One region of the Streptacidiphilus albus JL83 genome, then DNA from elsewhere that is predicted to be linked to it. Evidence: riboswitches for the same ligand, from Rfam matches in the RefSeq annotation. Region 1 holds a riboswitch; the other holds the start of a gene.

Region 1 (10,853 bases):
CTCCTTCATCGTCTTGATCGCCTTGTCCAGCGAGACGTGGTGGCGGCCGTCGCCGCGCAGCGCCATCCGGGCGGCGGTGACCGCCTTGACCGAGGCCATGCCGTTGCGCTCGATGCAGGGGATCTGGACCAGGCCGCCGACCGGGTCGCAGGTGAGGCCGAGGTTGTGCTCGATGCCGATCTCGGCGGCGTTCTCGACCTGCTCCGGGGTGCCGCCGAGGACCTCGGCCAGGCCGCCGGCCGCCATGGAGCAGGCCGAGCCGACCTCGCCCTGGCAGCCGACCTCGGCGCCGGAGATCGAGGCGTTCTCCTTGAAGAGCATCCCGATCGCGCCGGCGGTCAGCAGGAAGCGGACGATGCCGTCGTCGTCCGCGCCCTGGATGAAGTTCAGGTAGTAGTGCAGGACCGCCGGGATGATGCCGGCCGCGCCGTTGGTCGGGGCGGTGACCACCCGGCCGCCGGCCGCGTTCTCCTCGTTCACGGCCATCGCGTAGAGGGTGACCCACTCCATCGCGTTGGCCGGGCTGATGCCCTCGGTGCGCAGGGCCCGGGAGGCGGGGGCGGCGCGGCGGCGGACCTTGAGGCCGCCGGGCAGGATGCCCTCGTGGTTCATCCCGGCGCGGACGCACTCCTGCATCACGTCCCAGATCGCCAGCAGGCCGGAGCGGATCTCGTCCTCGGTGCGCCAGGCCTTCTCGTTCTCCAGCATCAACGAGGAGACGGACAGGCCGGTCTCGGAGGCCAGCCGCAGCAGCTCGGCGCCGGTCCGGAACGGGTAGCGGAGCACGGTGTCGTCGGGCTTGACCCGGTCCGCGCCGATGGCGTCCTCGTCGACGACGAAGCCGCCGCCGACCGAGTAGTAGGTCTTCTCCAGCAGCGGCGCGCCCTCGGCGTCGAAGGCCGCGAGGGTCATCCCGTTGGCGTGGTACGGCAGCGAGCGGCGGCGGTGGAGTATCAGCTGGGTGTCGGGGTCGAAGGCGATCCCGTGGTCGCCGAGGAGCGAGAGCCGCCGGTCGGCCTTGATCCGTTCGACGTCCAGGTCGGCCTTGGCGATGTCCACGGTGCGCGGGGAGTTGCCCTCCAGCCCCAGCAGGACGGCCTTCGGGGTGCCGTGGCCGTGGCCGGTCGCGCCCAGCGAGCCGAAGAGCTCGGCCCGGAGCGAGACGGTCTGGGCGAGCAGGCCCTCGGACTTCAGCCGGCGCGCGAACATCCGCGCCGCCCGCATCGGTCCGACCGTGTGGGAGCTGGACGGCCCGATGCCGATGGAGAAGAGGTCGAAGACGCTGATGGCCACGGGAGACGCCCTTGTCTTGGTGGTGGGGGTGCGGTGCCGGGAAGGGCCCGAGGTCGGGGCCCGGTGGCGCGGTTGCGCGGGTGCGCGCGGGAACGAGTTGCGCGGGTCGGGTACGTGCGGCGGGGCACCGGCCCACTGTCCAGTGTGCGCGGTGCCCCGCCGAATGGATCCGGATCCGGTCCGGAACGGCTCCCGAACAGCGTCGGAACAGTTCGCTACGGACCGGCCGGAGCCGGGGCCTACAGGCCCGGGTAGAGCGGGTGCTTCTCGGCCAGGGCGGTGACCCGGGCGGCGAGGGCCGACTTCACGGTCTCGTCGAAGGAGGGCTTGAGCGCCTCCGCGATGATGTCCGCGACCTCGGTGAAGTCCTCGGCGCCGAAGCCGCGGGTGGCCAGCGCCGGGGCGCCGATCCGCAGGCCGGAGGTGACCATCGGCGGACGGGGGTCGAACGGGATGGCGTTGCGGTTGACGGTGATGCCCACCGAGTGCAGCCGGTCCTCGGCCTGCTGGCCGTCGAGCTCCGAGTTGCGCAGGTCGACCAGGACCAGGTGGACGTCGGTGCCGCCGGACAGCACGGAGACGCCGGCCGCCGTGGCGTCCGGCTGGGTGAGCCGGTCGGCGAGGATCTTCGCGCCCTCAAGGGTGCGCTGCTGGCGGTCCTTGAACTCCTCCGTCGCGGCGACCTTGAAGGCCACCGCCTTGGCGGCGATCACGTGCTCCAGCGGACCGCCCTGCTGGCCGGGGAAGACCGCGGAGTTGATCTTCTTGGCGTACTCGGCCTTGGAGAGGATCACGCCGCCGCGGGGGCCGCCGAGGGTCTTGTGGGTGGTGGTGGTGACCACGTCGGCGTAGGGCACGGGGGAGGGGTGCAGCCCCGCCGCGACCAGGCCGGCGAAGTGCGCCATGTCCACCATCAGCAGCGCGCCGACCGAGTCGGCGATCCGGCGGAAGGCGGCGAAGTCGAGCTGGCGCGGGTAGGCGGACCAGCCGGCGATGATCAGCTGCGGCTGGTGCTCCTTGGCGAGGCGCTCGACCTCGTCCATGTCGACCAGGTTGGTCTCCGGGTCGACGTGGTACGCGGCCACGTTGTACAGCTTGCCGGAGAAGTTGATCTTCATGCCGTGGGTCAGGTGACCGCCGTGGGCCAGGTCCAGGCCCAGGATCGTGTCGCCCGGCTTGATCAGCGCGAACATCGCGGCGGCGTTGGCCGACGCGCCCGAGTGCGGCTGGACGTTGGCGTGCTCGGCGCCGAACAGCGCCTTGACCCGGTCGATCGCCAGCTGCTCGACCACGTCGACGTGCTCGCAGCCGCCGTAGTAGCGGCGGCCGGGGTAGCCCTCGGCGTACTTGTTGGTCAGCACCGAGCCCTGTGCCTCCAGCACCGCGACCGGGGCGAAGTTCTCGGAGGCGATCATCTCCAGGGTGGACTGCTGGCGGTGCAGCTCGGCGTCCACGGCGGCGGCGACCTCGGGGTCGAGCTCGTGCAGAGACTGGTTCAGAACCGTCATGGTGTTCTTCCTCGGAGAGGTCTGGAGTGCTCAGGCGCCGGTGTGGGCGGAGTACTCGTCGGCGGTCAGCAGGCCCTCGGGCGTGCCGTCGAGGCGGATCTTGAACAGCCAGCCCTCGGTGAAGGAAGCGGAGTTGACCAGCGACGGGTCGTCCACCACGGCCTGGTTCGCCTCGACGACCTCGCCGGTCGCGGGGGAGTACAGGTCGCTGACCGACTTGGTCGACTCCAGCTCACCGCAGGTCTCGCCCGCGGTCACGGTGTCGCCGACCTCGGGAAGCTGCACGTAGACCACGTCACCGAGCGCGTTGGCGGCGAAGGCGGTGATGCCCACGGTCGACACGCCGTCCTCGGCGGTCGTCAGCCACTCGTGTTCCTTGCTGTACGTGAGGTGCTGGGGGTTGCTCATGGTGTCGATTCTCCAGGATGAGGTACGGGAACGGCGAAACGGGTCGCCCACCGTCCAGGTGGTGGACGGCGGCGGGGGAGCGGCGCTGCGGTGGGTCAGCGGGCGCGCTTGTAGAACGGCAGGGCGACGACCCCGACCGGCTCGTGGCTGCCGCGGACGTCCACGGCGACGGTGCTGCCCGGCTCGGCGTGCGCGGCGTCCACATAGGCCATCGCGATCGGCTTGCCCAGCGTCGGCGAGGGCGCGCCGGAGGTGATCGAGCCGATGACGGTGCCGTCGGTCGCCGACACCACGTCCATCCCGGCACGCGGCACCCGGCGTCCGGGCGAGACCAGGCCGACCAGGACCCGCGGCGGCTGGGCGGCGGCCTCGGCGGCGGCCTTCTCCAGCGCCACCCGGCCGACGAAGTCCCCGCCGTTGGTGGTCTTGTCGAAGCGGACGACCCGGCCCAGGCCGGCGTCGAAGGGGGTGAGCGAGGTGGTCAGCTCGTGGCCGTAGAGCGGCATGCCGGCCTCCAGCCGCAGGGTGTCGCGGCAGGACAGCCCGCAGGGGACCAGTCCGGACCCGGCGCCCGCCGCCGTCAGGGCCTCCCAGAGCGCCACCGCGTCACCGGGCGCGACGAACAGCTCGAAGCCGTCCTCGCCGGTGTAGCCGGTGCGGGCGAGAAGTGCCGGGCGGCCGGCCACGGTGGTCGGCAGGGCGGTGTAGTACTTCAGCGCCGGCAGGTCGGCCTCGGTGAGCGGGGCGAGGATGCCGGTCGCCTCCGGGCCCTGGATCGCGATCAGCGCGTAGGCGTCGCGGTCGTCGCGGACCACGGCGTCGAAGCCGGCCGCGCGCTCGGTCAGCGCGTCCAGGACCACCTGGGCGTTGGAGGCGTTGGCGACGACCAGGAACTCGGTCTCGCCGGTGCGGTAGACGATCAGGTCGTCCAGGATGCCGCCGTCCGGGGCACAGATCATGGTGTAGCGGGCGCGGTTCACGCCCAGCGCGGAGACGAAGCCGACCAGCGCGTGGTCGAGCAGCTCGCCCGCCTGGGGGCCGGTGAGGGTGATCTCGCCCATGTGGGAGAGGTCGAACAGGCCGGCCCGGTTGCGGACGGCGAGGTGCTCCTCGCGCTCGCTGCCGTAGCGCAGCGGCATGTCCCAGCCGGCGAAGTCGGTCATGGTGGCGCCCAGGGCGCGGTGCACGGCGTCCAGCGCGGTGAGGCGCAAGGGCGCAGCGGCGGTCGAATCGGGGGACGACATGGAAAGGACTCCTCGGTGCTCTCGGACAGGCGCATGCAGGGCATGCCGCAGCGGGGCTCTCCCCCTCTGTCGCTGCAACCTGAGAGCTTCACCGGGCGCCCGCCGGAGAACGGGGACGCGCGGCTTGCACCGTTGGTGGGCCTGCCCCGGGCGTACGCCCGCGGTCGACCACTTTCCAGATGTGCCTCGCCCGTGCGGTAGCTGTGCCTGAGAGTTTCCGGGGAGGGCTTGCTCCTTCGGCGCCGACTGCAACCCCGCTCCCGCCGGGGGAGGTGGGGCTGGCCTGGCTCTCCCGCGCGGGTTCGAACGGCCGGTGTGAAGTTGTTGGGCACGCTCATCATGGCATGGAGCGCGGGCCGGTCGCAGGGGCGCGTCGCCCGCCCGCCCGGCGAAGGTGTCCCGCGCCGCAGTGACAGCCGCGGTGACGGCCGTAGTGACATACATCGCGTCCGTCCCCTGCGGCCGGGTCGCGGTCGTTATCCTGCGAGGAGGTCACGTCGGAGAACGGTGGTAGGGACGATGCAGCACCCGGTGATTCCGGCGCAGAGCGCGACCGGCGGCTGGCCCGCCAACGAGCTGGAGCAGGTGCTCACCAGCGCCGTCGGCGACCCGGGCGCGACACCGCGGGTGGTCGAGGTGCTGCGCCGCAGCCACGTCTGGCTGCCGCTGCCCGGCGGACCCACCCGCGACGGTTCGACGCTGGACCTGCCGACGACCGAGCTGGCCGGCCAGCCCTTCGTGCCGGTGTTCAGCTCCGAGGAGCAGTTCCGGCTGATCGCCGGCGACCTGCCGTTCGCGGTGGCGCCGGTGTGCGAGCTGGCCGAGGGGATGCCGCTGGGCGTCGGGATCGTGGTCAACCCGGAGGGCGCGGTCGGGATCCCGATTCCGGCGGGCGGGGTGCCCCAGCTGCGCGGCGCCACCGACGCCCGCGCGGCGGCCGAGCCGAGGGCCGCCTTCGCCGCCCGGCTGGGGCTGCGGGTGCCCGAGGCGCACGAGGACCCGGTGGAGTTCCTGGTCGCGGCGATCGGTGAACTCTCGGTCACGCCCGTGGTGCTGACGGCCCGCCGGGCGCTGGTCCAGGTCGAGCAGGACCGGGAGAAGCTGTTCGTCGGGGTGGAGCTGGCCCGCGCCGAGGTCCAGGACCAGCAGGCCGCCAACCTGGCCCTGGGCCGGGCGCTGGGCGCGGTGCCGCTGCCCTGGGAGGTCGGGATCGTGCTGCTGAACGTGGTCGACGACCCGCTCGCGGACTGGATGCTGACCTCGGTCCAGCCGTTCTTCGCCCGTGCCTAGCGGGATAGGCTGAGCTGTTCGAAAGGGAGCAGGCCGAGACGGGCGCGCGGGGAGAGGGCGGCAGAGTGGTCCAGGCAGGCGGCGGGGGCGCCATCGAGCGGGCGCTGCTGGAGGTGGCTCCGGGGCGCTTCGACACGTACGAGGCACTGCTGGGCGCTCTCGGCGAGGGCCAGGTGTGGATGCTGCTCTGGTTCGGCGAGGCCGGTCGGCCGGACGCCCAGTACGGGAACATGGAGGTCGGCGGCTTCGGCTACGCGCCGTGCGTGACCTCGGCCGAGCAGCTCGCGGCGAGCGGCTGGTCCCGGGCGCACCAGGTGGGCAGCGGGCGTGAGGTCGCCGCCGCGCTCTACCGGGAGCGCTGGGGCCTGTGGCTGAACCCGCACCAGCCCGGCGGCGGGGTCGGCGTGCCCTGGGCGGACCTGCGCCGGGTCGCGGGCGGCCTGGACCGGCTGCCGGCCGGTCCGCTGCAGATCGGCGAGCCGGAGGTGCGGGCCGACGGCTTCTACGCGGCGCTGGCGCAGTCGGCGCAGGCGACGCCGGTGGTGCGCTCGCTGCGCCGGGCCTGGGTCCGTCCGGCCTGGGGCGAGCCGTACCTGGTGATCGGACTCGACCTCTTCGACTCCGGACCGGCCGCGGTGGAGTCGGTGCGGCTGATGATGGAGCACTCGCTGGGCTCCGCCCCGGCCGGGGTGGCGGTCTCGACGGTGGCGATGTCCGATCCGTATGATCCGGTGGCGCTGTGGCTCCAGGTGCGCGCGGCGCCGTTCTACGACCGTGCTGTCCAGTACTGACGCTCCTGCCCCTTGCGTCCGTTTCGTAGTAGGACGTCCGGTGCCTGCCGTCCCGCGCCGCCCGGGTCGCGGGCCGAATAATGCTGTGCCGTGGGCCCATCCGGACCGTACCCGAACGGTCGGCGAGAGGTGACGCTCAGTCAATTGCGCTCACTGTGACACTCGTAGCAGTGGTGTCAAGAACGCGCTGGCCTGCCGTGAAGCGTTTCCGCAGCCTGGACGGCACTCCCGGGTCCAGGTAACAGTCGTGTGAATTGATGTATTCGCATATCTCGGCCATGCATCGAAGCAGATCACAGTTGGGCATCCATTGCCCTTCAGGGGTGGCGGATCTGCTTCCCGCTGTTGAAGAGTGACGCCTCAACGACGCGCCCCGGGCGCGGAGTAACGCCGTGTCGAGGGGTCGCCGTCACATCCGACGGGCCGGTCCCGCGGCACTCGCGGGCTGGGCGGAACACCTCCGCGCAGGCCGGGGTGCCGAGGCGCGGCAGCGGAAGTTCTGGGCCTGTTCCGAGTATGACAATTACCTTCCGAACGCCGGACAATCAGACGCAGCATCGCGGGTTCATCGCGCCACGGATCGTTCGTACCACTGCACTTGGCACCATCAGTGAGACTGCTAGGGAGTCAACACGCCATGTCTGCGCCACTAGAGGTCACTGGATCAGCCGACGAGGCAGGGCCGGACGACGGCGCGCCCACAACTGCGGGCAAGGGGATCGAGGGCCGCTCGCTCGGCCGGATCGCCTGGACCCGGCTGCGCCGCGACAAGGTCGCCATGGCCGGTGGCATCGTGGTCGCCCTGCTGGTGCTGCTCGCGGTGCTGGCCAAGCCGATCGAGTCCCTCTTCGGACTGCACCCCAACGCCTTCCACCAGAACCTGATCGACCCGGTGCTGCTCAAGCCCACCGGCTCCTTCGGCGGCATGAGCTTGGCCCACCCGCTGGGCGTGGAACCGCAGTTCGGGCGCGACCTGCTGTCCCGGGTGATCGAGGGCTCCTGGGTCTCGCTGGCGGTGGCCTTCGGCGCGACCATCCTCTCCAACGTCATCGGCATCGTCCTCGGCGTCGCCGCCGGTTACTACGGCGGCTGGGTCGACTCGGTGGTCAGCCGGCTGATGGACATCTTCCTGGCCTTCCCGCTGCTGCTGTTCGCCATCGCGCTCTCCGCCTCGCTGCAGAACGGGGCCTTCGGGCTGACCGGGCTGCCGCTGGAGATCAGCGTCCTGATCTTCGTCATCGGCTTCTTCAACTGGCCCTACATGGGCCGGATCGTGCGCGGCCAGACGCTCTCGCTGAAGCAGCGCGAGTTCGTCGAGGCCGCCCGCAGCCTCGGCGCCCGCGGCCCGTACATCCTGTTCAAGGAGCTGCTGCCGAACCTGGTCGCCCCGATCATCGTCTACTCGACGCTGCTGATCCCGACCAACATCCTCTTCGAGTCGGCGCTGAGCTTCCTCGGCGTGGGCATCGAGCCGCCGCAGGCCTCCTGGGGCGGGATGCTCAGCGAGGCGGTCCCGTTCTACAGCGCCGACCCCGAGTTCATGCTCGTGCCCGGTCTGGCGATCTTCGTCACCGTCCTCGCCTTCAACCTGCTCGGCGACGGGATCCGGGACGCCCTCGACCCGCGTGCCAACTGACCGGTCCCACCAACCCATCGTGCGAAGGGGAAACCACCAACGATGAACAGCAGCAAGCGCAAGAGGACCCTCGCGGTCCTGGCCACCGCCGCCTCAGCGGCGATGGCGCTGACCGCCTGCAGTTCGGGCAGCTCCGGCTCCGGCTCCGGCGGTTCGGGTTCGGCCAAGGCCGGCGCGGCCGTCTACAACGCCGGCAACACCAGCCGGATCAACCCCTCCACGGCGACCGGCGGCACGGAGACCTACGAGCTCTCCAGCACCCCCGACTCGATGGACCCGGGCAACACCTACTACGACTACATGTGGGACTTCAGCCGGCTGTACGCGCGGGCGCTGACCACCTTCGCGCCCACCCCCGGGAGCAAGAGCCTCACCCTGCAGCCCGACCTGGCCACCGGCCTCGGCGTGGCCAGCAACAACGACAAGACCTGGACCTACACCATCCGGGCCGGGCTCAAGTTCTCCAACGGCCTGCCGATCACCTCGGCCGACGTCAAGTACGCGGTGGAGCGCAGCAACTTCGCCCCCGCCGTGCTCAGCAACGGGCCGACGTACTTCAACAACCTGCTGGTCCAGAACACCACGGCGTACCAGGGCCCCTACAAGGACCCGAAGGGCGGCCTCAACTCCATCCAGACGCCCAACGCCACCACCATCGTCTTCAACCTGAGCCAGCCCTTCGCGGACTTCGACTACCTGGTGTCGATGCCGCAGACGGCCCCCGTGCCGCAGGCCGACGACACCGGCGCGAACTACGTCAAGAACATCATTTCGTCCGGTCCGTACATGTTCAAGAGCTACACCGACGGCCAGGGCGCGGTGCTGGTCAAGAACCCGAACTGGACCCAGGCCAGCGACCCGATCCGGCACCAGTACGCCAACGAGATCGACGTCAAGTTCAACGTCGCGCAGACCACCATCGACCAGGACCTGATCCACGGCAACGCGACCATGGACCTCGGCGGCACCGGCATCGCGCCCAGCACCCAGGCGACCGTGCTGCTCAGCCCGACCGAGAAGGCCAACCTGGACGACACCCCCTCCGGGATGCTCGCCTACACGGCGATCTCGGAGAACGTCGCGCCGTTCAACAACGTCCACTGCCGCGAGGCCGTGGAGTACGGCATCGACAAGCTCTCGGTGCAGACCGCGGCCGGCGGCAATGTCCACGGTGACATCGCCACCACCATCCTGCCGCCCACGGTGACCGGCTACACCCCGTTCAACCTGTACCCGAGCACCGGCAACCAGGGCGCCGACACCGCCGACGGCCTGGCCTCGGCCAAGGCCCAGCTCGCGCTCTGCGGCCAGCCGAACGGCTTCACCACCAACATCGCGGCCCGCAGCGACCGTCCGGGCGAGGTCGCCATGGCCGAGGCCGTGCAGGCCTCGCTGGCCAAGGTCGGCATCACCGTCAACATCAAGCAGTACACCTCGGGCGAGTACTTCCAGGACTACGCCGGCTCCCCGGCCTACGTCCACTCGCACGACCTCGGTCTGATGATGATGGCCTGGGCCGCCGACTGGCCGTCCGGATACGGCTTCCTGGACCAGATCCTCGCCGGCAACACCATCAAGCCCTCCGGCAACACCAACCTGTCCGAGCTGAACGACCCGGTCATCAACAACCTGCTCAACTCGGCCATCGCCACCCCCGACGTCGCGACCCGCACCGTCGACTGGGGCACGATCGACAAGGACGCGATGGCGGACGCGGGCATCGTCCCGCTGCTCTACCGCAAGGACCTGCTGTACCGGCCCAGCAACGCGACCAACGTCTTCGTCAACGAGTCGTACGGCATGTACGACTACGCCAACATCGGTCTCAACCAGTAGCAGCCACGCAGGCACTGCCAGAAATTCGGAAGGCAGGTGAAGGCGGCGGCGCCCGCCGGCGGAGAGATCCGTCGGCGGGCGCCGGGGCCGGACTACCGTGCTCATGTACATCCTCCGGCGACTCTTCGCCGCGGTGCTACTGCTGCTCATCGTGAGCGCGGTCACCTTCGCCATCTTCTTCCTGGTGCCACGCCTCGCCGGGCAGACGCCCACCGAGCTCGCCGCCCAGTACGTCGGGCGCGACCCCAGCGCCGCCGCCATCAAGGCGGTGGAGCAGAACCTCGGCTTCGACAAGCCGCTGTACCAGCAGTACTGGGAGTACATCCACGGCATCTTCGCCGGGCGCGACTTCCAGTACGGCCCCGACGCCTCGCACTGCGGCGTCCCCTGCTTCGGCTACTCCTTCAAGAGCCACCTGGACGTCTGGCCGCTGATCACCTCCCGGCTGCCGGTCACCGCCTCGCTGGCGATCGGCGCGGCCGTGCTCTGGGTCGTCTCCGGCGTCGGCATCGGCGTGCTCTCCGCGCTGAAGAAGGGCTCGCTGCTGGACCGGCTGTCGATGGGCATCGCCCTGGCCGGCATCTCGCTGCCGATCTTCTTCACCGGGCTGATCTCGCTGGCGCTGTTCAGCTACAAGTGGCCGATCTTCGCCAACGACGTCTACATACCCATCACCCAGAACCCGCTGATGTGGGCGAAGAACCTGGTCCTGCCCTGGATCAGCCTCGCCTTCCTCTACTCCGCGCTCTATGCCCGGCTCACCCGTGCCGGGATGCTGGAGACCATGGGTGAGGACTACATCAGGACCGCCCGTGCCAAGGGCCTGCCGGAGCGCACGGTCGTGGTC
Region 2 (10,853 bases), 5.0 Mb from region 1:
GAGCTCTCGCCGCTGGTCGAGCCGCTCAGCCTGGACGAGGCCTTCGTCGATCTGGAGGCCGGCCCCTACGGCGCGATGATCCGCGAGAGCTGCCCGGCCGAGGGCGCCGCCCTGGTCCGTGCGCTGGCCGAGGACCTGCGGGCCGACATCCTGGCCGGGGTCGGGCTGACCGCCTCGGTCGGGCTCTCCGGGACCAAGTTCCTCGCGAAGATCGCCTCCGAGCAGGCCAAGCCCGACGGCCTGGTGCTGATCGAGCCCGGCAGCGAGCGCGCGGTGCTGGACGGGCTGCCGGTGCGGGCCCTGCCCGGGGTCGGCCCGGCGACGGCGGACACCCTGCGCCGGGTCGGGCTGACCCGGATCTCGCAGGTGGCCGAGACGCCCGAGGACGAACTGGTACGACTGCTCGGCCGGGCGCACGGCGCGGGCGTCCACGCGCTGGCGCTCGGCCATGACGAGCGCCCGGTGGTGGCGGAGCGCGACGCCAAGTCGGTCTCGGTCGAGGACACCTTCGAGGTCGACCTGATGGACGTCGACCGGATCCGCTTCGAACTCGACCTGCTCACCGAGCGCTGCGTCCGCCGACTGCGGGCGGCCGGCCGCTCGGGGCGGACCGTGGTGATCAAGGTCCGTCGTTTCGACTTCACCACCCTCACCCGCTCGGCCACCCTGCCCTCGCCCACGGACGACCCGCTGGTGATCGCCGGGCTGGTCCGCCGGCTGCTGGCGCAGGTCGAACTGCTGGGCGGGGTACGGCTGCTCGGTGTCGGCGTGACCGGGCTCGCCGACTTCACCCAGGAGGACCTCTTCGCCCAGGCCCAGGCCGAGGCCGAGGCCGCTGAGGCCGCCGAGGCCGCCGAGGCGGGACGGCGGTGGGGAGGAAGGGCCGGGCCGCGGGCGAGGACCCGGCCCAGGACGGCACCGGGGGACCGAGGCCGCCTACGGCGGGCCGGGGGAGCCGAGGGCCTTCCCCCCGGGGCCGCACCGGCCCGGCGCTGGCATCCCGGACAGGACGTGGAGCACGAGGAGTACGGCCACGGCTGGGTGCAGGGCAGCGGGTGGGCCGGGTGACGGTGCGCTTCGAGGTGCCCGGACCGGTGCGCGGCCGGGTCCACACCTTCGCGGTGGAGGACCCGGCGCTCAGCGGCGCCGATCCGCTGCCGCTGACCGGAAGGGCTCCGGACGCGACGCCGCCGCCGCTGCCCTGACCGGGGAGCGGCGGCGTGCGGTCCGGGCGCCTCAGGCGCCGATCGCGTGGCCGGTGTCTCCGGAGCGCGGGAACGGCTCGGGCCGGCCGGCCGGGGCGCTGCCGGGAGCGGCGCCCGGAGCACTGCCCGGGGCCTGCTGCGGGGCGCCGCCGACACCGGGGCCTCCCACGCCGGGGCCGCCCATGCCGGGCCCGCCATTGCCGGGCACCGCGGTCGGCCCGGCCAGCCGGGTGCTGTCCTGCACCTGGATGTGCTCGCGGTGCAGCTCGTCCCGGACGATCTGCTCCTCGGTGAAGCGCTCGGTCACCAGGCGGATCCGCTCGACCGGCACCACCGCCTTGCGGACGACGACGCGCTCCTCGTGCAGGGTGACCTCCTCGGTGCTCTCGGAGATCTCCTGGTCCGTCAGCTGCTCCCGCTCGTCGGCGCCGACCGGCACCCGCTCGACCCGGATCCGCTCACGGATCACCGGGACCCGGCGTTCGACCTGCTCGGTGGTGACGTACTTCCGCAGCCGGGCGTGGCCCAGCACGCTCCACTCGGTCGTGATGTCCAGCCGCTCCTCGCGGCAGACGAACTCGATCGGCTCCGGGACCGAGGTCCCGGCCGCGGTGGTGCCGGTGGCCTGGCCGGGCAGCGGGTCGGTCAGCGGGTCCGGGACCGGCCGGGTGATCGTCACCGGCGGCGTCGGCGGGGTCTGCACCCGGGGCTGCGCCTGCGCGGTCGGCAGCGGCTGGGCCTGGAGCGGCTGGGCCTGCGGCGGCTGCAGCTGCTGCGCGGGCTGGGGGCTGGTCATGAAGGCGGCCGTCCTGCTGCTCGGAGTGGCGGGGGGAGCGTCGACCACCGGCATCGGCTGGGTGGACTCCGCGGTCGGCGCGGGCGCGGGCTTCGACCCGGCGGAGGCGGCCGCGGTGGCAGCGGCGGCAGCGGTCACGGCGGCGGCCGGTACGGCGGCCCCGGCGCCGGCCGCGGGCGCTGCGGCGGCGGTGCCGGTGCCCGTGTTGGCGCCGGTTCCCGTGCCGGTTCCCGTGCCGGAGCCGTTGCCGGAGCCGGAGCCGGAGCCGGAGCCGGAGCCGTTGCCGCGGGCGTCCCCGGCCGGCAGCTCCAGACCGTAGTAGCGGTAGAGCTGGAGTTCCTGGGCGGGCGACAGGTGCTGGCCCGCGCCGAAGTCGGGGGAGTCCTTGACCTGTGACTTCTCGTAGGGCACCCGCAGCTCGTCGCTGACGAACTCACTGGTGGTCAGCGGCACGAAGGCGTCGCGGCCGAAGAGGCCGGTCCGGACGGCGGCCCACTCCGGCTCGCCGGTGGCGTCGTCGAGGTACACCTCGTCGATGGTTCCGATCTTGTCGCCGTTGCGGTCCACTGCCTTGTGGCCGATCAGGTCCCTGGGGTCGATCTCGGTCTGCACGGGTCGTCCACTCCTCACGGCGGGAAGACATCCCCGCTCGCACAGGCACGCAGGGAAAATACGGTCAAGTCATACAAAAGTCCACAAAGATCACTTTGTCGAGTGCTGACCGGCCGACCGGGTGTGTCGCTGGGCCGAACGGGGCACCGGGGAGGCGCGTGCTTCAGCCTTCCGCGCTGGTAGCCTGGCCAGTGACCGTAGAGCGCGCGCGGGAGAGTCCGCGCCAGGCGCGGCGCCGAAGGAGCAAATCCTCCCCGGAATCTCTCAGGCCCCCGTACCGCGTGCGCAAGGTCGCTCTGGAAAGCAGGGCCGTCCCGGACCATCGGGACGCGTCCTCACCGACGGTGAAAGCCGGTGCCCGCGGGCGCCGGTGAAGCTCTCAGGTTCAGATGACAGAGGGGGAGGTCGTCCCGGCACACCACACGTGCCACCCGGGTCCGACCAGGAGGCAAGCCCGCCATGACGTCACCCCTGACCTCACCCCTGACTTCACCCCTCGCCGGACTCGAGCAGTCCAGTCCCTTCGAGAACCGGCACATCGGCCCCGACGCCGACGCCCAGGCCAAGATGCTGGCGAGCGTGGGCTACTCCACGCTCGACGAGCTCACCGCCGCCGCCGTGCCGGCCGCGATCCGCAGCCTGGAGGCGCTGGACCTGCCCTCCGCCCGCTCCGAGGCCGAGGTGCTGGCCGAGCTGCGCACCCTCGCCGACCGCAACCAGGTGCTGCGCCCGATGATCGGCCTGGGCTACTACGGCACCTTCACCCCGCCGGTGATCCTCCGCAACGTGCTGGAGAACCCCTCCTGGTACACCGCGTACACCCCCTACCAGCCGGAGATCTCCCAGGGCCGGCTGGAGGCGCTGATCAACTTCCAGACGGTGGTCTCCGACCTCACCGGGCTGCCCACCTCCGGCGCCTCGCTGCTGGACGAGGGCACCGCCGCCGCCGAGGCGGTCTCGCTGGCCCGCCGGATGGGCAAGGTCAAGGGCGGCGTCTTCGTCATCGACGCCGACACCCTGCCGCAGACCGCGGCCGTGATCCACACCCGCGCCGTGCCGCAGGGCATCGAGACCGTGGTCGCCGACCTCTCCGAGGGCATCCCGGCCGAGCTGGTCGAGCGCGGCGTCTTCGGCGTGCTGCTGCAGTACCCCGGCGCCTCCGGCGTCGTCCGCGACCTCAAGCCGCTGATCGACCAGGCGCACGGCCTGGGCGCGGTCGTCGCCGTCGCCGCCGACCTGCTCGCGCTCACCCTGCTCACCTCGCCCGGCGAGCTGGGCGCGGACATCGCGGTCGGCACCACCCAGCGCTTCGGCGTCCCGATGGGCTTCGGCGGACCGCACGCCGGCTACATGGCGGTCCGCACCGAGTACGCCCGCAGCCTGCCCGGCCGACTGGTCGGCGTCTCCGTCGACGCCGACGGCAACCGCGCCTACCGGCTCGCCCTGCAGACCCGCGAGCAGCACATCCGCCGCGAGAAGGCCACCAGCAACATCTGCACCGCGCAGGTGCTGCTCGCGGTGATGGCGTCGATGTACGCCGTCTACCACGGCCCGGACGGCCTGACCGCGATCGCCGCCCGCACCCACCGCTACGCCGCGACGCTGGCCGAGGGCCTGCGGGCGGGCGGCACCGAGATCGTCCACGACTCCTTCTTCGACACCGTGACCGCCCGGGTCCCGGGCCGGGCCGCCGAGGTCGTCGAGGCCGCCCGCCAGGGCGGGGTCAACCTGCGGCTGGTCGACGCCGACCTGGTCTCCGCCGCCTGCGACGAGACCACCACCCGCGCCGACCTGGCCGCCGTCTGGGCCGCCTTCGGCGTCCCGGCCGTCGCCGACGTCGACCGCCTGGCCGAGGCGGCCGGGCTCCGGCTGCCGGAGGCGCTGCTCCGCAGCGACGAGTTCCTCACCCACCCGGTGTTCCACACCCACCGCTCCGAGACCGGGATGCTGCGCTACCTGCGCAGCCTCTCCGACAAGGACTACGCGCTGGACCGGGGCATGATCCCGCTGGGCTCCTGCACCATGAAGCTGAACGCGACCACGGAGATGGAGTCCATCACCTGGCCCGAGTTCGCCCAGGTCCACCCCTTCGCCCCGGTGGAGCAGGCCGAGGGCTACCTCACGCTGATCCACGAGCTGGAGCAGCGGCTGGCCGAGGTCACCGGCTACGACAAGGTCAGCCTCCAGCCCAACGCCGGCTCCCAGGGCGAGCTGGCCGGCCTGCTCGCGGTCCGCGCCTACCACCAGGCCAACGGCGACACCGAGCGGACCGTCTGCCTGATCCCCTCCTCCGCGCACGGCACCAACGCCGCCAGCGCGGTCATGGCCGGGATGCGGGTGGTGGTCGTGAAGACCCTCGCCGACGGCGACGTGGACGTCGAGGACCTGCACGCCAAGATCGAGCAGTACCGCGACCAGCTGTCGGTGCTGATGGTCACCTACCCCTCCACCCACGGCGTGTTCGAGGAGAACATCGGCGACATCTGCGCCGCCGTGCACGAGGCCGGCGGCCAGGTCTACGTCGACGGCGCCAACCTGAACGCCATGGTCGGGCTGGCCAAGCCGGGCCACTTCGGCGGCGACGTCTCGCACCTCAACCTGCACAAGACCTTCTGCATCCCGCACGGCGGCGGCGGCCCCGGCGTCGGCCCGGTCGCGGTGCGCGCGCACCTCGCGCCCTACCTGCCGAACCACCCGCTGCAGCCGACGGCCGGCCCGGAGACCGGGGTCGGTCCGATCTCTGCCGCGCCCTGGGGCTCGGCGGCGATCCTGCCGATCTCCTGGTCCTACGTCCGGCTGATGGGCGGCGAGGGCCTGAAGCACGCCACCCAGGTCGCGGTGCTCAGCGCCAACTACATCGCCAAGCGGCTCGCGCCGTACTTCCCGGTGCTCTACACCGGGCCGGCCGGGCTGGTCGCGCACGAGTGCATCATCGACGTCCGGCCGCTGGCCAAGACGGCCGGCGTGAGCGTCGACGACGTCGCCAAGCGCCTGATCGACTACGGCTTCCACGCGCCGACGATGTCGTTCCCGGTCGCCGGGACGCTGATGATCGAGCCGACCGAGAGCGAGGACCTCGGCGAGATCGACCGCTTCTGCGAGGCGATGATCGCGATCCGCGGCGAGATCGACCGGGTCGGCGCGGGCGAGTGGCCGGCCGACGACAACCCGCTGCACCACGCCCCGCACACGGCCGCGCTGCTCGCGGGCGAGTGGGAGCACCCGTACTCCCGCCAGGAGGCGGTCTTCCCGGCCGGGGTCAACCCGGCGGCGAAGTACTGGCCGCCGGTGCGCCGGATCGACGGCGCCTTCGGCGACCGCAACCTGGTCTGCTCCTGCCCGCCGCTGGAGTCCTACGGGGAGTGATCGCGGCAGCGCGACGCGGGGCCGCCACCGGTGCACCGGTGGCGGCCCCGCGTCGTCGCTTGCGGGCGTCGGGGTCAGGCGACTTCGGCGAGGGCCCGGTGCGGGGCGATCACGCGGCCGTCGGGAAGGATCTCGCCGGTGTCCTCGAACTGCAGGACCCCGTTGCAGAGCAGGCTCCAGCCCTGCTCGGGGTGGCTGGCGACGACGACGGCGGCCTCACGGTCCGGGGAGTCGGCCGACGGGCAGACGGGACGGTGCTGGCACATAGCTCGTACCCTCGTTTCTCTGATCCTCGACGCGTTCCGTTCGAGGAGGTGTGAACCGCCGGTCGATCGGGTAGAGGCTCTTGCCCCCCGCGCTGGTTCCCAGTGTCGACGTCCTGGGACCTTCCCGCAGCCATTTGGTGACATGCGTCACGCACCTGGCTGAGGGATCACCCGTTTGGTACCCGGAAACCCCTGGTAACGCACCGAAGTGACCATGCGGGGCATGGTCACTTCGGGTGGCTTCCCAGGGCTCGTCCTTGCCGGTGCCGCCTTGCTGCCTTCCTTGCCGTCCGCGCTCTGCCGCCTGTGCTGCCGCCTGGTTCCCCGGGCCGGGTCAGATCGCGAGCGGCAGCAGTGCCGATCGGCCGAGCGCCAGCAGCGTCAGCAGCTCCTCGGCGTCGTGCGGGACGTGCGCGGTCACCCCCAGCGGCGCCGGCGCCAGCGGGATCAGCAGGTCGCGGCTGCGGGCCTGGTCGAGCACCGGGTGCAGCCAGAGCGCGGTCATGTAGCGGCCGGGCACCGACAGCAGCCGGGGCAGGTAGGGCGTCGAGGTCGCGGCGGTGTGCTGCCGCGCCTGCTGCAGCGCCCGCAGGGTCGCCAGCGGGTAGGGCCCCTCGGCGAAGTACGCGAAGGCGTGCCCGTCCGGGGTCTCCCGGGTCTCGGCGGCGGCGACGACCTCCTCGCCGTCCCGGATCAGGAAGCGCCAGCCGGTGCACCTGGCCTCGGAGAGCGGCGCGGCGCCGTCGGCGTGCGCGGCCGGGTCGAGCAGGTGGACCGGCAGCGGGTGCGCCGGGGCCAGCGGCCCGCGGCGGGTGGCCGAGCTGCGCAGGGCGCGCAGGGCGGCCGGGGAGTCGAGCGCGTCGAGGACCGCGCGCAGGGCGGCGGCAGGGGGCTGGGGGAGCGACAAAGACATGTGTTCGCCTCTCGTGGCAGAGACAGGCGGTGCAGGGACGTACGCAGGCGCCGCGGACGTCGGGGGCGGACGCCATCGGCCCGGGTGTTCCGGAAGTTCACGTGCGGAGGGACGGGGCCGTTGCGGACGGCCGAGCCGTGCCCTGCGGCGTGGGGGCCGGAGGTGGACGGCGCTTCTCGTACCTGCTGACCGAGTCTATCCGAACAAATGCGATGCGTGACTCTTCTACTACTGTCGGTATCCCTCCGCAAGGGATGTTCCGGGCAGTTCGTAGGCGCAGCGACGAGTTGGCACATGCCGGAACCCCGGGTATGGATCTCCGGCCCTGGGCATGATGCACAGGCGGGACCGATCGAGACGGGCAGGGCCGATCGAGGAGGTAGGGCGTCGATGGGGGAGAAGGTCGTCGCGAGCCAGGCCGATCTGGCGGACCGGCAGCTGTACCGGCGGAAGCTGCGACAGTGCCTGGAGGCGCTGGAGCAGATGTTGACGGAGCGGAGGTTCGACCGGCCCAGGGCCCGACTGGGGTTGGAGATCGAGCTCAACCTGGCGGACGAGTCCGGTCGGCCGGTCATGATCAACGAGCAGGTGCTGGACTCCATCGCGAGCGATGACTTCCAGAGCGAGCTGGGACGATTCAACATCGAGGTCAACATCGCCCCGCACCGGCTGGGCGGCCGGGTCTTCGAGGAACTGCGCGAGGAGATCGACACCGGCCTCCGCTACGCCGACCGCAAGGCCGCCGAGGTCGGCGCCCGGATCGTCCCGGTGGGCATCCTGCCGACCCTGGCCGGCGACCACGCGGTGCTGGACAACATCTCCAGCGGCGACCGCTACCAACTGCTCAACGAGCGCATCCTGGCTGCGCGCGGCGAGGACATCATGCTCGACATCGAGGGCGTCGAGCGCCTCCAGGTGGACACCGTCTCGATCGTCGCCGAGGCAGCCTGCACCTCGCTGCAACTGCACCTCCAGGTCACGCCCGACCGCTTCGCGAGCGTGTGGAACGCCGCGCAGGCGCTGGCCGGCCCGCAGGTGGCGGTGGGTGCCAACTCCCCGTTCCTGTTCGGTCGGGAGCTGTGGCGCGAGACACGGCCGGTTTTATTCGAACAGGCTTGCGATACGCGCTCGGCGGAGCTGAAGGCGCAGGGCGTCCGGCCCATCACCTGGTTCGGCGAGCGCTGGATCGACTCGGTCCTGGAGCTGTTCGCCGAGAACGGCCGCTACTTCCCCTCGCTGCTGCCGATCTGCGACGACGAGGACCCGCTGAAGGTGCTGGCGAGCGGCGGGATCCCGCTGCTGCGGGAGATGCGGCTGCACAACGGGACCATCTACCGCTGGAACCGCCCGGTCTACGACGTCGCCGAAGGGGTGCCGCACCTGCGGGTCGAGAACCGGGCGCTGCCGGCCGGGCCGACCGTGGTCGACACCCTGGCCAACGCCGCCTTCTACTACGGCCTGGTCCGGGCCCTCGCCGACCAGGCCCGTCCGGTGTGGTCCCGGCTGCCGTTCGAGCTCGCGGCCGAGAACTTCCGCCTCGCCGCCCGGTACGGGCTGGACGCGGAGCAGTGGTGGCCGCGCGCCGGACGCTTCGGCTCGCGCGGGCCCGGCGTCCGCGGCGGCGGCGGGGTGACCCGGGTCCCGGTCCGCGAGCTGGTGCTGGAGGAACTGCTGCCGCTCGCCCGGCACGGGCTGGACGCCTGGGGGGTGGACCCCTTCGACCGGGACCGCTACCTGGGGATCATCGAGCAGCGCTGCGTCCGCAACATGAACGGAGCGGCGTGGCAGAGCGCCGAGTTCCACCACGGCCGCGACCGGCTCGGTCTCGACCGGACACCGGCGCTGGCCGCGATGACCCGGCGCTACATGGAGCTGGTCCGCACCGGGGAGCCGGTGCACAGCTGGCCGGTCGGCTGAGCGGGCAGGTCGGGCGGTCGGCCGGCCGGGCGGGCAGGCGGGCAGGTCGGTCGGGCGGGCGGGCCGGTCGGTCGGGCGGGCGGGCAGGCGGGCAGGTCGGGCGGGCGTCGGACACAGGGCGCTGTGCGATGATCGGGCGACCCTAGCGCCCGTGTGGGAGACGCCGCAGTGACCACCATCGAAACCGCCCCGGCCCCGCCGGTCCTCACCCGACGGCTGCTCGGCCGCGAGACGCTGATCGTGCTCGGACTGTCCCTCGGGGCCAGCGCGCTGTACGCCTACATCAGCTTCATCGGCTCGCTGACCGCGCCGAAGGCGCTGAACACGCAGACCGCCAACCTCAACGGCTCGCTCGCGCCCGGCCGCCCCTGGCTCGACCTCAGTCTGCAGCTGTTCAACATCGGCACCGCACTGGTCCCGGTGCTCCTGGTCGGCTACCTGCTGGTGCGCGAGGGCTCCTCGATAAGGGCGCTGGGCTTCGACCTGACCCGGCCCGGCTGGGACCTCTCCCGGGCGCTGCTGGTCGCCGCCGCGATCGGCGGCTCCGGCCTCGCGCTCTACCTGGGCGCGCAGGCCTCCGGCGTCAACCTCACGGTCGTGCCCAGCTCGCTGCCGGACGTCTGGTGGCGGATCCCGGTGCTGATCCTCTCCGCCACCCAGAACGCGGTGGTGGAGGAGGTGATCGTGGTCGGCTACCTGCTGCGCCGGTTGGAGCAGCTGGGCTGGTCCTGGCCGGCCTCGGTGGCCGCCAGCGCGCTGCTGCGCGGTTCGTACCACCTCTACCAGGGCGTCGGCGGGTTCTTCGGCAACGTGGTGATGGGCCTGGTCTTCTGCCTGCTGTACCGGCGGTGGCGCCGGGTCGCCCCGCTCGCCACCGCGCACGCACTGATCGACACGGTCGCCTTCGTCGGCTACGTGCTGCTCGCCGGACACGTCAGCTGGCTGCCGACGTGAGCTCCCCGTCCAGGACGGTGACGGCGCGTCCGGTGAGCAGCACCCGGTCGCCGTCGAGCCGGGCGAGCACGCTGCCGCCGCGCGCGGAGAGCTGGCGTCCGGTCAGCTCGGTCCGGCCCAGCCGCGCCGCCCAGAGCGGGGCCAGCGCGGTGTGCGCGCTGCCGGTCACCGGGTCCTCGCCGACGTCCACGCCCGCGCCGAACCAGCGCGAGACGAAGTCGTAGTCGGCGGCGGCACCGTCCGGCGCGGCGGTCACGATCACCCCGCGCAGCCCCGTCAGCGCGCGCAGCCGGGTCTGGTCGGGCCGCAGCGTCCGGACGGTCCGCTCGTCCGCGAGCTCCACCAGCAGGTCGCCCAGCGCGCCGGTGTCGTGGGCCGCGCCGATCGGCGCGCCGAGGATCTCCGCCAGCCCCTCGGGCACCGGGACCTCCTGCGGCGGGTTGGCCGGGAAGTCCAGGGTGATCGACCCGTCCGCCGCCACCTCGGCCCGGAGCGTTCCGCTCCGGCTCTCGAAGCGGACCGAACTGCCGTGCAGCGCACCGGTGGTGTGCAGGAGGTGGACGGTCGCCAGGGTGGCGTGACCGCAGAGGTCCACCTCCAGGGCGGGCGTGAGCCAGCGCAGCGCCCAGGCGTCCGGGTCCTCGTTCGGCGGCTCTTCGCCCAGCGGCTCTTCGTTCAGCAGCTCTTCGTTCAGCGGCTTGGCGAAGGCGGTCTCGGACAGGTTCATCTCGGTGGCGACCTGCTGCAGCCAGCGGTCGCTCGGCCAGGGGCCGGCCGGTAGCAGCAGCACGGCTGCCGGGTTGCCGGCGAAGGCGGTGTCGGTG

The links. Region 1 has a riboswitch for glycine ahead of gcvT (glycine cleavage system aminomethyltransferase GcvT). Riboswitches for the same ligand answer to the same signal wherever they lie in the genome.
Region 2: another riboswitch for glycine. It lies ahead of gcvP (aminomethyl-transferring glycine dehydrogenase); the one in region 1 lies ahead of gcvT (glycine cleavage system aminomethyltransferase GcvT).

The regions. Positions count from the first base shown of each region.
Region 1 is NZ_JQML01000001.1:6,090,402-6,101,254, forward strand. Features, by position in the region: gene BS75_RS26635 (L-serine ammonia-lyase) at 1-1,293, opposite strand, end outside; gene glyA (serine hydroxymethyltransferase) at 1,533-2,801, opposite strand; gene gcvH (glycine cleavage system protein GcvH) at 2,832-3,209, opposite strand; gene gcvT (glycine cleavage system aminomethyltransferase GcvT) at 3,305-4,453, opposite strand; glycine riboswitch at 4,639-4,758, opposite strand; gene BS75_RS26655 (enhanced serine sensitivity protein SseB C-terminal domain-containing protein) at 4,973-5,743, shown strand; gene BS75_RS26660 (enhanced serine sensitivity protein SseB C-terminal domain-containing protein) at 5,809-6,534, shown strand; gene BS75_RS26665 (ABC transporter permease) at 7,172-8,170, shown strand; gene BS75_RS26670 (ABC transporter substrate-binding protein) at 8,213-10,006, shown strand; gene BS75_RS26675 (ABC transporter permease) at 10,104-10,853, shown strand, end outside.
Region 2 is NZ_JQML01000001.1:1,133,753-1,144,605, reverse strand. Features, by position in the region: partial or broken gene BS75_RS43195 (DNA polymerase IV) at 1-1,205, shown strand, start outside; gene BS75_RS45515 (PRC and DUF2382 domain-containing protein) at 1,237-2,613, opposite strand; glycine riboswitch at 2,813-2,903, shown strand; glycine riboswitch at 2,905-3,016, shown strand; gene gcvP (aminomethyl-transferring glycine dehydrogenase) at 3,073-5,979, shown strand; gene BS75_RS04930 (DUF5999 family protein) at 6,054-6,245, opposite strand; gene BS75_RS04925 (hypothetical protein) at 6,580-7,158, opposite strand; gene BS75_RS04920 (glutamate--cysteine ligase family protein) at 7,549-9,075, shown strand; gene BS75_RS04915 (CPBP family intramembrane glutamic endopeptidase) at 9,244-10,029, shown strand; gene BS75_RS04910 (PhzF family phenazine biosynthesis protein) at 10,010-10,853, opposite strand, start outside.